2 regions of the Cupriavidus sp. Agwp_2 genome follow, and region 2 is predicted to be linked to the other one. Evidence: predicted binding sites of a transcription regulator. Region 2 holds the regulator's gene; the other holds the start of a gene.
The links. Region 2 encodes NrdR, which represses ribonucleotide reductase genes. Its sites were predicted from a motif close to CACNANATNTNGTG; they were not measured.
Positions count from the first base shown of each region.

Region 1: a site for NrdR is predicted at 2,177-2,190, ahead of LPA45_RS15085 (ribonucleoside-diphosphate reductase subunit alpha). Genes of this name have one in related genera too.

Region 1 covers NZ_CP088083.1:3,222,446-3,228,526, forward strand. The annotation lists gene LPA45_RS15085 (ribonucleoside-diphosphate reductase subunit alpha) at 1-1,953, opposite strand, end outside; gene ampD (1,6-anhydro-N-acetylmuramyl-L-alanine amidase AmpD) at 2,470-3,090, opposite strand; gene LPA45_RS15095 (sigma-54 dependent transcriptional regulator) at 3,087-4,742, opposite strand; gene LPA45_RS15100 (sensor histidine kinase) at 4,772-6,081, opposite strand, start outside.
Region 2 covers NZ_CP088083.1:2,780,885-2,786,965, reverse strand. The annotation lists gene LPA45_RS13070 (pilus assembly protein) at 1-2,183, shown strand, start outside; gene LPA45_RS13065 (type IV pilin protein) at 2,180-2,647, shown strand; gene nrdR (transcriptional regulator NrdR) at 2,682-3,146, opposite strand; gene glyA (serine hydroxymethyltransferase) at 3,305-4,552, opposite strand; ZMP/ZTP riboswitch at 4,686-4,787, opposite strand; gene ybgC (tol-pal system-associated acyl-CoA thioesterase) at 4,942-5,346, shown strand; gene tolQ (protein TolQ) at 5,343-6,026, shown strand.

The sequences.
Region 1 (6,081 bases), 440 kb from region 2:
GTAGTAGTTGATGTCGATGACGTTGTCGAGCATGCGCATCGCGGTGCGCACGGTCTTCTGCAGCTTGGCGTGATCCAGCGCGTAGGTGCCGTCGGCCTGCCTGGCCAGGTGGGCGACCAGGTTGACCGAGCCCAGGTTGCAGACGGCGATCTCGCTCTCGTTGGTGTTGAGCGTGATTTCCGTGCACAGGTTGGAGCTGTGGACGACGCCGACGTGCTGCTGCGGGCTGCGGATGTTGCACGGATCCTTGAAGGTGATCCACGGGTGGCCGGTTTCGAACAGCATGCCCAGCATCTTGCGCCACAGTTGCAGCGCCGGAACCTTTTTGAACAGCTTCAGTTCGCCATTGGCAGCCTTGGCTTCATAGCCCAGGTAGGCGCGCTCGAATTCCTTGCCGACCTTGTCGTGCAGGTCCGGGCAGGTGGCGGGCGAGAACAGCGTCCATTCGCCGGCTTCCATCACGCGCTTCATGAACAGGTCCGGGATCCAGTTGGCCGTGTTCATGTCGTGGGTGCGGCGGCGGTCGTCGCCCGTGTTCTTGCGCAGCTCCAGGAATTCTTCGATGTCCAGGTGCCACGTTTCCAGGTAGGCGCAGACGGCGCCCTTGCGCTTGCCGCCCTGGTTCACGGCGACAGCGGTGTCGTTCACTACCTTCAGGAACGGGACCACGCCTTGCGACTTGCCGTTGGTGCCCTTGATGTGCGAGCCGAGTGCGCGCACGTTGGTCCAGTCATTGCCCAGTCCGCCCGCGAACTTGGACAGCAGCGCGTTTTCCTTCAGCGCTTCATAGATGCCTTCCAGGTCGTCCGACACGGTGGTCAGGTAGCACGACGACAGCTGCGAGCGGCGGGTGCCCGAGTTGAACAGGGTCGGCGTGGACGACATGAAGTCGAACGACGACAGCAGCTGGTAGAACTCGATGGCGCGCGCTTCGCGGTCCTTCTCGTTCAGCGCCAGGCCCATGGCCACGCGCATGAAGAAGGCCTGCGGCATTTCGATGCGGGCTTCATCGATATGCAGGAAGTAGCGGTCGTACAGGGTCTGCAGGCCCAGGTAGTTGAACTGGAAGTCGCGGCCGGCGTCCAGCGCGGCGCCCAGGCGGGCCAGGTCATAGGTGGCCAGCTTTTCGTCCAGCAGCTCGGCTTCGATGCCGCGGGCGATGAACTTCGGGAAGTACTCGGCGTAGCGGGCCGACATCTCCGTCTGGGTCACTTCGGCGCCCAGGATTTCCTTGCGGATGGTGTGCAGCAGGATACGGGCGGTGACCTGGCTGTAGGCCGGGTCCTTTTCGATCAAGGTACGCGCGGCCAGGATGGCGGAGTCGTACACCTGCGTCATCGGCACGCCTTCGTACAGGTTCTTCAGCGTTTCCTTCAGGATCGGCTCGGCGCTGACGGAATCGCCAAGGCCGGAGCAGGCGTTGTCGATCAGTGCATGCAGCGCGCCAATGTCCAGCGGCTTGGTCACGCCGGCATCGGTCACGTTGACCGAGAAGCCGCCTTCCTGCACGCGGGCCACGGCCTGGGCGCTGGCGCTGGCACGCTCCTGGGCGCGCTTCTCGCGGTACAGCACGTAGGCACGGGCCACTTCATGCTCGCCCGAGCGCATCAGGGCCAGCTCGACGTGGTCCTGCACGTCTTCGATATGGATGGCGCCACCGCTCGGGCGGCTGCGCACGAGGGCGCGCACCACGCTGTCGGTCAGCTGCTCGACGATCTCGCGCACGCGCGCGCTGGCAGCGCCCTGCCCGCCGTTGACGGCGAGGAAGGCCTTGGTCATGGCGACGTTGATCTTGGACGGCTCGAACGCCACCACGGCGCCATTACGACGGATGATCTTGTGATCCGGGTAGCTGGTGGAAGCGGCGCTGGAGGTCTGCTGTGCGTTCGATGCCTGGCTGGCAGCGCCGGCGGCGGCGCCACCCGTGGTGAGTTCGTTCTGGGCCGTTTGCATGTGAAGTCCTGTTTTTAGCCTGGATATAAGAGACAAAAGAGTCCCTGGCGAAATGCTGCGGAAAGAAGGATCCGTTTCGGTGTGACCGCGCACGGACAAACTGCCTTTGCGAGAACATTTCGCCAGGGACTCTCTGTGATTCGCCAGCCTTGCGGAGGTTTCCGGACGGGTTGCACACACTGTGCAACCGCCACCTCACACTTGGGCCAGCCCCCGGTTTGACTACTAGATATAGTGGGTGCTGCTGAAAACTGGGCTAAGTATAGTGAAACGAATCCGAATGACCAGTCTTGACAACCGCTATTTCGGGGTCGATCCGCGGTCGGGCTGGCGGGTGCGGCAGCGCCACATGCCCGGGAGCCTAGAACACACAAGGGTTTCAGAGAAACCGTTCGCAACTGCACATTTCACAAAAATTTTTTTGATTGTTGCGAGCATGCGATAGCCCCTTACCCGCTTGGGGTATGTGTGCCCAAAAAGGGGCGCACGACCACTGGGAACGACGTTACGAATTCATCACCCTGTGGTATGCCGATAGGGCAACATGCCTGGCGGCACGGCTGCACCGGCGGCGAAGCGGTCCCAGTCGAAATGCGGGCCGGGATCGGTCTTGCGTCCCGGGGCGATGTCGCTGTGGCCGGCGATCGCCCGCACCGGATAGGTTGCCATCAGAGCCGGCACCAGCGCGGCCACGGTGTCGTACTGGGCGGGGGTGAATGGCAGGTCGTCGCAGCCCTCGATCTCGATGCCGATCGAAAAGTCGTTGCAGCGCGTGCGGCCGAAGAAGTCGGACTGGCCGGCATGCCAGGCGCGCTGCGTGCACGGCACGAACTGCACCAGTTCGCCCTGCCGCGTCACCAGGAAGTGCGCGGACACCTGGACCTGGTGGATGGTGGCGAAGAACGGGTGCTTGTCCGGGTCGAGCCGGTTCTGGAAGAACGCCTCGATGTCGCCGCTGCCGAACTGGCCGGGCGGCAGGCTGATGTTGTGCAGCACCACCAGGTCCACCGGCATGCCGGGCGGGCGCTGGTCGAAATTGGGCGATGGCACGCGGCGGGCGGCGGGCACCCAGCCGTCTGCGTCGGGCAGGAAGGCTCGCGAGGGCGCGGGCGGGTTGGGCTGGCTCGGCCTGATCATGGCGTGCCCTCGCCCGCGCCGTCACCGGCGTTCTCTGCCACGCCGCGGTCGGCGGCGTCCATGGCTTCGCGGATGCCCAGCTGCTGGATGCGGTAGCGCAGCTGGCGCAGGTTCAGGCCCAGCAGCGGCGCGGCGGCGGTGCGGTTGAAATTGGTCTGCGCCAGCGCCTGCAGGATCAGTTCGCGCTCCACGGCTTCGAGCCGGGCGGTCAGGTCGATCGGGAAGACGATGCCGCGGCAGGCGCGCTCGGTGGCGTCGCCCGCGGGTTCGGGCTGGGCGGTGGACGGTGCGGCGGCCTGTGGTGCGGCAGCGGGTTCGGCCACCACTGCGGGCGTGGGCGCCGCCGCGGGCGGCATCGGCGCCCACATGCCCGGCGCGCCCCAGGGCGCGTACTGGGTCGCAGGCACCGGGGACGCCATCGTGGGCGCGGGCGCCATCAGCCCGGCGCCGGGCGCGCCGGCATCCAGCGGGCCGAGGTCGGCCACTTCGATCTGATCGCTCTCGGCAAAGGCGTAGGCGCGCTCGAGCAGGTTCTCCAGTTCGCGGACATTGCCCGGGAAGCGGTACGCGGCCAATTGCTCCAGCGCCGCGGGCGCCAGGCGCTTGGGATGCGGGTCGCCGTAGCGCACTGCCAGATGGTCCAGGATGGCGCGCGCCAGCACCGGGATGTCTTCGCCGCGCTCGCGCAGCGTGGGCATGCGCAGCGCCAGCACGTTCAGGCGGTAATACAAGTCCTGGCGGAACTGGCCGGCGGCGACCATTGCGGCCAGGTCCTTGTGGCTGGCGCACATCACGCGCACGTCGACGGCGTCTTCACGGCTGGCGCCGATCTTGCGCACGCGACGCTCCTGCAGCGCGCGCAGCAGCTTGACCTGCATCGCCAGCGGCAGGTCGGCCACCTCGTCGAGCAGCAGCGTGCCGCCGTTGGCGGCGTGAAAGAAGCCGCCGCGCTCGCCGTCGGCGCCGGTGAAGGCGCCTTTGACGTGGCCGAAGAACTCCGACTCCATCAGCGTCTCAGGGATGGCGCCGCAGTTGACCGCGATAAACGGGTGCGAGGCGCGCGCGCTGATTGCGTGGATGGCGCGCGCGGCGCGCTCCTTGCCGCTGCCGGATTCGCCGCTGATGACCACCGGCGCCATGCTGCGCGCCAGCCGCGACAGCGAGCGGCGCACCTCCTGCATGGCGGCGGAGTGGCCGGGCAGCAAGGCCGCGGCACGGTCGGCGGCGGCGTCCGCGCCGGCGCTGCCGCCGGCATCGGCTTCGGTGCTGTCGCGCTGCTGGCGGCCGAGCGCGTTGAGCACCAGGCTGCGCAGCTGCTCCAGCGAGACCGGCTTGGCGATGTAGTCGAAAGCGCCGGCCTTGAGCGCCTCGACGGCGTTGTCGGCGCTGCCGTAGGCGGTGATGACCGCCACCGGGATGCGCTCGGGCGCGGCCGACAGCTGCCGCACGATCTCGATGCCCAGGCCGTCGCCCAGCCGCATGTCGGTCAGCACCAGGCTGTAGCGGCCCTGCTCCAGCTTCTGCCGCGCCTCGGCCAGCGATCCGGCCAGCACCACGTCATGGCCCATGCGCCGGATGGAGATGTCGAGCAACTCGCGCAGGTCGGCCTCGTCGTCGATGACGAGGATGGGATCGGGCGTTCGGGATGGCATGGCGGTGGGTGTGGATGGACGGACGCCGCTCATGCGACGGCCGCGTCGGCGGTCTCGATGCGCAGCGTCAGCACGAAGGCCTTGGCCGGCAGTGTATCGCGCGCGGCCGCTGCCAGCACGCCGGTGCGCTCCACCAGCGCCGGTACCGAAACGGCGCCGTAGCGCACCTGCGCGTCGTTGGCGCCGCACAGCTCGCGCGCCATGAACAGGCCGAGGCCGGTGCCCTGCGCGTTGCTGGTGAAGAAAGGTTCGAACAGGCTGCGCTGGTGCTCGCGCGAGACCTCGGCGCCGTCGTTCCAGACGATCAGCTCGGCGTGGTGCTGGTCCAGCGCGTGCGCCAGCAGCCGGATCGAGCCGGGCAGCCGGCTGCAGTAGCGCCAGGCATTGTCGAGCAGGTTGCCCAGCACCTGTTGCAGCTGTGCGGCGTCGAACACCACTGGCTGGGCCACGTCCACGGTCAGGCGGATGGCGTTGGCATTGACGTCGGCGCGGCCGGCCGGGCGGGTCTCGCCGGCGCGCGGGCGGCGCGAACGCATTTCCAGGCGCCAGCGCTCGACGATCTCGGGCAGCGCCTGCGCCAGGTGCACGGTGCTGCGGCCGGTGCGCGGACGGCGCGACATCTGCAGCACGTCGGACACCACCTGGTCGAGCCGGCGCACGTTGTCGTTGATGATGCGCAGCAGGCGGGCGTCGATATCGACGTCGGCGCCGCCGGTGTTATCTGACCGCTCCGTGGCAACAGGCTCCTGCCGCGCGGAGTCGGCCAGCAGCTCGCTGGCCTGGCTGATGGCCGCCAGCGGGTTGCGGATCTGGTGTGCGATGCTGGCCACCAGGCGGCCCATCGCGGCCAGCTTTTCCTGCTGCACCTGTTCCGCGATGCGTTCCCAGCTTTCAATATGGACCAGCACGGTATCGCGCATCTCGCTGCGCAGCAGGGCTTCGTCTTCCTGCGACCAGGCCATGGCCTCGTTCTGCGCGATCGCCAGGCGCAGGCGGGCGGCGGCCTCGGGCGAGAGCTCGTTCCAGGCGGCGGTATCGAGTTGCGACGGCACCGTGCGCCCGTGCGCCAGCGTCGAGCGCAAACCCGCCAGCCCCGGCAGCACAAAGCGCAGCCGCAGCCGGGTGTGCTGCATGGTGCCGTCGGCCAGCGCGGCGCCGGTCGCCATCGGCAGCAGTTGCAGGATGCGCGGCACGTCGTCATTCCTGCGCAGCCAGTCGCGCAGCATTTCCATCAGCGGCTGCAGGCGCGGGATGCGGCGCAGGTCGAACAGCACGGCATCGCTGCCGCCGCCGCTGCCCTGCTCCGCCGACGCCCCAAGCCGGCGCGAATAGATCCGCT
Region 2 (6,081 bases):
AGCCGGCCAACGCCAATACCACGCGCAGCGATGTGCTCGACGCCATCCTGGCCAAGCTGAAGGCGGGCACGATCAGCTGGCCCAGGCCGTCCAGCAGCGACCAGAACAAGATCGACGATCTCTGGCATGCCGCGGTGAACACGCGCGCCGACAACTACAGCGCGGGAGACGCTACCGGGCTTGCCGCGGCGCTGAACAACGCGCTGACGCAGATCGCCTCGCGCAGCGGCTCGTCCTCGTCGGCGGCGACCAATTCGACCACGCTGAACACAGACACCGCGCTGTTCCTGACGCGCTTCCGCTCGGGCGCATGGACCGGCGAACTGCTGTCGCAAAGCTATAACGCCACGGACCGAGCCTTCACGAACCTCAACTGGAATGCCTACCAGCAGATGCCTGCCGCGGCGTCGCGCAAGATCTATACGTGGTCGCCCGGTACCGCGCCGGCCGGCAAGCCGTTCCAGTGGACCAGCGACAGCGACGCCTCGCTGACCACCGCGCAGAAGACCGCACTGGGGGGCGACAGGGCCATCGTCGCCTACCTGCGCGGCGACACCACGCTGGAAAGGCGCAACGGCGGCAAGTACCGCGACCGGGTGACCGACAACGGCTCCGGCGGTTCAGTGTCGAACGTGCTGGGCGACATCGTCAACTCCTCGCCGATCTACGTGAAGGCCGCGGATGCCGGCTATGACTACCTGAACGGAGACGGCGGCAACAGCTATTTCAGCTTTCTCGCCAACAACCGCACCAATCGCCGCGCGATGATCTATGTGGGTGCCAACGACGGCATGCTGCACGGCTTCGATGCGCTGACCGGGGTGGAAAAGTTTGCCTACCTGCCCAACCAGGCGATCGTCGGTGCCAATTCGGTCAAGGCGCTGGCCTCTCCCGACTACGTCCACCGCTTCCTGGTCGATGCCACGCCGAGCGCCGGCGACGTATTTATCCGGCGCGGCACGGACAGCACCGCCAGCTGGCGCACGGTGCTGGTCGGCGGCATGGGCGCCGGCGGCAAGGGTATGTTCGCGCTCGACGTGACCGACCCGTCGGCCTTCGACGAGAAGAAGGTCATGTGGGAAATTGCCGCCGATAACGACAATGACCTGGGCTACACCCTCGGCACGCCGGCGATCGGCCGCGTCAACAATGGCAAATGGGTGGCGATCTTCGGCAACGGCTATGAAAGCGGCACGGGCAAGGCGGTGCTGTACATCGTCGATCTGGCCAACCCGTTTGCCAGCAATGGCATCCAGAAGATCTATGCCGATGCGAAGGAGACCGCCGCGAGCGGCAACAACAACGGGCTGGGCAGCCCTGAAGTGGTCTACGACGACAACCTGACCATCCAGGCAGTCTATGCCGGCGACCTGAAAGGCCGGATGTGGAAGTTCGATCTCGCCGGCGACAACCCGGCGGCCTGGAGCGCCCGCATGGGCACCACGCAGGGCGCGCCGCTGTTCACCGCGCAAAGCGCCGCGGGCGTGATTCAGCCGATCACCGCAGCGCCCACTGCGTTGGTCAATCCCAAGGATCCGAAGAAAGGCTTCCTGCTGACCTTTGGCACCGGCCGCTTCTACGACGCCGCTGACACCGCGGCCACGGGCTATAACTCGGTCTACGGCGTGTGGGACAACAATGCCGCAGCGGCGACGCGCAGCGACCTGCGCGCGCAGACGCTGACGCCTGGTTCGACAATCGTGGATGGGGTGTCGCGTCCCGTTTTGACGCTCAGTAGCAATGCGGTCGACTACACCACCCGGCGCGGCTGGTACATCGACCTGCTGACGCAGGGCGAGCGCGTGGTGGTCAAGCCGAAGACCGACGCGGAACGGCTGGTGATCACCACGCTTACGCCATCGACCGACGAGTGCGTCGGCGGCATCAGTTCCAACCTGCTCGACTTTGCCGCGCTGACCGGCGCCGCGCTGCCGTATGCGGTGCTCGACGTCAATGGCGACGGCAAGGTCGATGGAGACGACAACATAAAGGTCAACGACAGGGTGCTGGTGGTATCGGGCATCGCCCAGCAGGGCAACTTCGGCTCGACCATCTTTACCGGGGGCGGCGGCAGCAGCGACCACCTCAAGGTCGCCAGCGCCACCACGGGCGATGTCATCAGCGTGGTGGAGAAGGGCAATATCGCCCGCAACCGGCTGTCGTGGAGGCAGATCTCGCAATGAACAGGTTCCCTGGCCGCCGCTGCATGCCGGGCACGGGCGGCATGACGCTGATCGAGTTGATGGTCGCGGTATCGATCCTCGGCATCATCGCCGCGATCGCCATCCCCAACTACACCGAATACGTCAGGCGCGGCTATCGCACCGATGCGCGCGGCATGATGACCGAGGCGGCGCAGCAGCTGGAGCGCTTTCGTTCGGTCAATGGGCGCTATGACCAGGACACCGCAGAAGCGGCGTTTGCCTTGCCGGCGGCGTTCCGCACCTCGCCGCGCGACAGCAACCGGGTCCGCTACAACATCTCGCTGGTGGCCAATTCGCTGACAGCGAACGGCTATGTACTGCAGGCGGTCCCGGTCGATGCGGCGGACGCGTGCGGCACCTACCTGCTGGACCAGGCCGGCACTCGGCTGAACGCGGTCGGGGCTAATCCCGCCGCGTACCGGCAGGACTGCTGGGAGCGCTGAGAGACGAGTGGAAAGTCGGGGAAGGGAAGGGCGCTCAGCGCTTGCTGTTGCCCGCGGTCACTTCGGCGAGTACATCGGAGAATTCGGAAACATCCTCGAAACTCCGGTACACCGACGCAAACCGGATATACGCGATCTTGTCGAGCTTGCGCAACTCGATCATCACCAGCTCGCCGACCTGGCTGCTGGCGATTTCCTTTTCGCCCAGCGACAGCAGTCTTTCCTCGATGCGGGTGATGGCTTCATCGATGGCCTCGGCCGAAACCGGACGCTTGCGCAGCGCCAGGCGCATCGAATCCTTCAGCTTGGCGCGCGTGTAGTCGACGCGCGAACCGTTTTTCTTGACGATGGCGGGGAAGAACAACTCGATCCGCTCATAGGTGGTGAAGCGGCGGTCGCAGGACTCGCAGCGGCGGCGCCGGCGCACGGCATCGCCGTCTTCGGACATGCGCGTGTCGAGAACCTGGGTATTGGAATGACCGCAAAAGGGGCATTTCATGCCGGACCACCTTCAGTTAACACCCCGTCGCCATTTCCGTTGGGTCTTCTGCGGTGGCGGGGCGGGTTGGCGAGGCCCGCAAGCCGGAGCCCCATGAAGGGCGTGGCTTGCGGGGCTGCCGGCCGCTCACGCGCAAGGGCGGGAGCGGCCTCGATGCATCAGCCGTAGACCGGGAAACGCTTGGTCAGGGCGGCCACCTGCTCGCGCACGCTGGCGATGTTGGCGGCGTCGTGCGGGTTCTCCAGCACGTCGGCGATCAGGTTGCCGACGATGCGGGCTTCTTCTTCCTTGAAGCCGCGCGTGGTCATGGCCGGCGAGCCCAGGCGCACGCCCGAGGTCACGAACGGCTTTTCCGGATCGTTCGGGATGGCGTTCTTGTTGACGGTGATGTGCGCCTCGCCCAGGATGCGCTCGGCGTCCTTGCCGGTGATGTTCTTGGCGCGCAGGTCGACCAGCATCACGTGGCTTTCGGTGCGGCCCGAAACGATGCGCAGGCCGCGCGCGATCAGGGTCTCGGCCAGCACGGCGGCGTTCTTCACCACTTGCTGCTGGTATTCCTTGAACTCGGGCGTCAGCGCTTCCTTGAACGCGACGGCCTTGCCGGCGATCACGTGCATCAGCGGGCCACCCTGGATGCCGGGGAAGATTGCCGAGTTGATGGCCTTCTCATGCTCGGCCTTCATCAGGATCACGCCGCCGCGCGGGCCGCGCAGGCTCTTGTGCGTGGTCGTGGTGACGAAGTCGGCGTGCGGCACCGGGTTCGGGTAGACGCCCGCGGCGATCAGGCCGGCGTAGTGGGCCATGTCGACCATGAAGTAGGCACCGATCGACTTGGCGACCTTGCCGATGCGCTCGAAGTCGATGCGCAGCGCGAAGGCCGAGGCACCGGCGATGATCAGCTTGGGCTTCTTCTCTTGCGCCAGCTTTTCCAGCGCGTCGTAGTCGATGTCTTCCTGGGCGTTCAGGCCGTAGCTGACCACGTTGAACCACTTGCCGCTCATGTTCAGCGCCATGCCGTGGGTCAGGTGGCCGCCTTCGGCCAGGCTCATGCCCATGATGGTGTCGCCCGGCTTGAGCATGGCGAAGTACACGCCCTGGTTGGCCTGCGAACCCGAGTTGGGCTGCACGTTGGCGGCTTCGGCGCCAAAGAGTTGCTTGACGCGGTCGATGGCGAGTTGCTCGACCATGTCGACAAACTCGCAGCCACCGTAGTAGCGCTTGCCGGGATAGCCCTCGGCGTACTTGTTGGTCAGCTGCGAACCCTGCGCGGCCATCACGGCCGGCGAGGTGTAGTTTTCGGAGGCGATCAGCTCGATGTGGTCTTCCTGGCGCTGGTTTTCCTTCTGGATAGCGGCAAAGACTTCAGGGTCGATCTGGTCGATCGTGAAACGGCTGCGTTCGAACATGGCGAAACTCGTCTGAAAAAAGGGGAATCCGATTCAAGCATCGGGAGCATCGGGTTAGGGCGCGCGGGGAAGGCTAGCGGCGACCGGCGCTGGCGGCACTTTAACCGTCGGCGCAGGGCGCACCCTGCTTCCCATTCGCTGCCCAGGCGAGCGGCAGGCGTTAGAAACAACACGCCAGAGAACTTGCGCTTCCTCGTGGTAGTGCCCACTGACTTCGCCAGTCGCGCAAGATGGAATGGTTGGGCGCAGTGTAGCGCGTAGAGTGCGCCCGCCGCAAGCCGTCAACCCGCCAGCCAAGGCTGGTCAAGGGCTGGCCAGCAACTTGCTGTTGCAAACTCGTACTGCGGGTTTACACGAAACCGCGATCTCTCTCCGTTACAATCGCGGCCATGACAAATTTTGTCTGGACCCTGCGGGTGTACTGGGAAGACACCGACGCGGGCGGCGTAGTGTTCTACGCCAACTACCTCAAGTTCTTCGAACGGGCCCGCACCGAGTGGCTGCGTTCGCTCGGTATCGAGCAGCAGGCGCTGGCCGACGAGGCCGGCGTGGTCTTTATCGTCCGTAGTACGGCGGTGGACTACAATGCGCCCGCCCGCCTCGATGACCAGCTCGAGATCCGTACGCGCATCGACCGGGTCGGCCCGGCTTCGGTCCAGTTCACGCAGGAAGCCTGGCGTGGCGAGCTGATGCTGGCGACCGGCGTCATCCGCGTTGGATGCGTCGATCGAAGCACTTTTCGTCCCGCCCCGATTCCCGCCCCCGTCCTAGCTACCATCAAGTCCGCCCGATGAATCCCGTGACCGTCACGCAAGACCTGTCGATCGTATCGCTGGTGCTCCACGCCAGCCTGCTGGCACAGGCCGTCATGGCGCTGTTGCTCGTCATGTCGCTGTTTTCGTGGACCTATATCTTCCGCAAGCACCTGGCGCTGCGCTCGGCGCGCACCCAGACCGAGGGGTTCGAGCGCGACTTCTGGGCCGGCGGCGACCTGCAGGCGCTATATAACAGTGCCGTCAACAACCGCCACAACACCGGCGCGCTCGAGCGGATCTTTGAATCCGGCATGGGCGAGTTCCTGAAGGCGCGCGAGCGCGGCAACGATTCGGGCGCGCTGCTCGACGCGGCCCGCCGCGCCATGCGTGCTGCGTACCAGCGCGAGATGGACGTGATGGAGTCGCACCTGCCGTTCCTGGCGTCGGTCGGCTCGGTCAGCCCGTATATCGGCCTGTTCGGCACGGTCTGGGGGATCATGAACGCGTTCCGCGGCTTGTCGAATGTGCAGCAGGCGACCCTGGCGTCAGTGGCGCCCGGCATCGCCGAAGCACTGGTAGCCACGGCGATCGGCCTGTTCGCGGCGATCCCGGCGGTGATCGCCTATAACCGCTATGCCACCGAAATCGACCGCCTCGCGATCCGTTTCGAGAGCTTCATGGAAGAGTTCCTGAACATCCTGCAACGGCAGGCGCGCTAACCGAATCCAGCACGGGCGGCATGGGCAACCGGCCCGGCCCCCGTCGTTTCCAGGA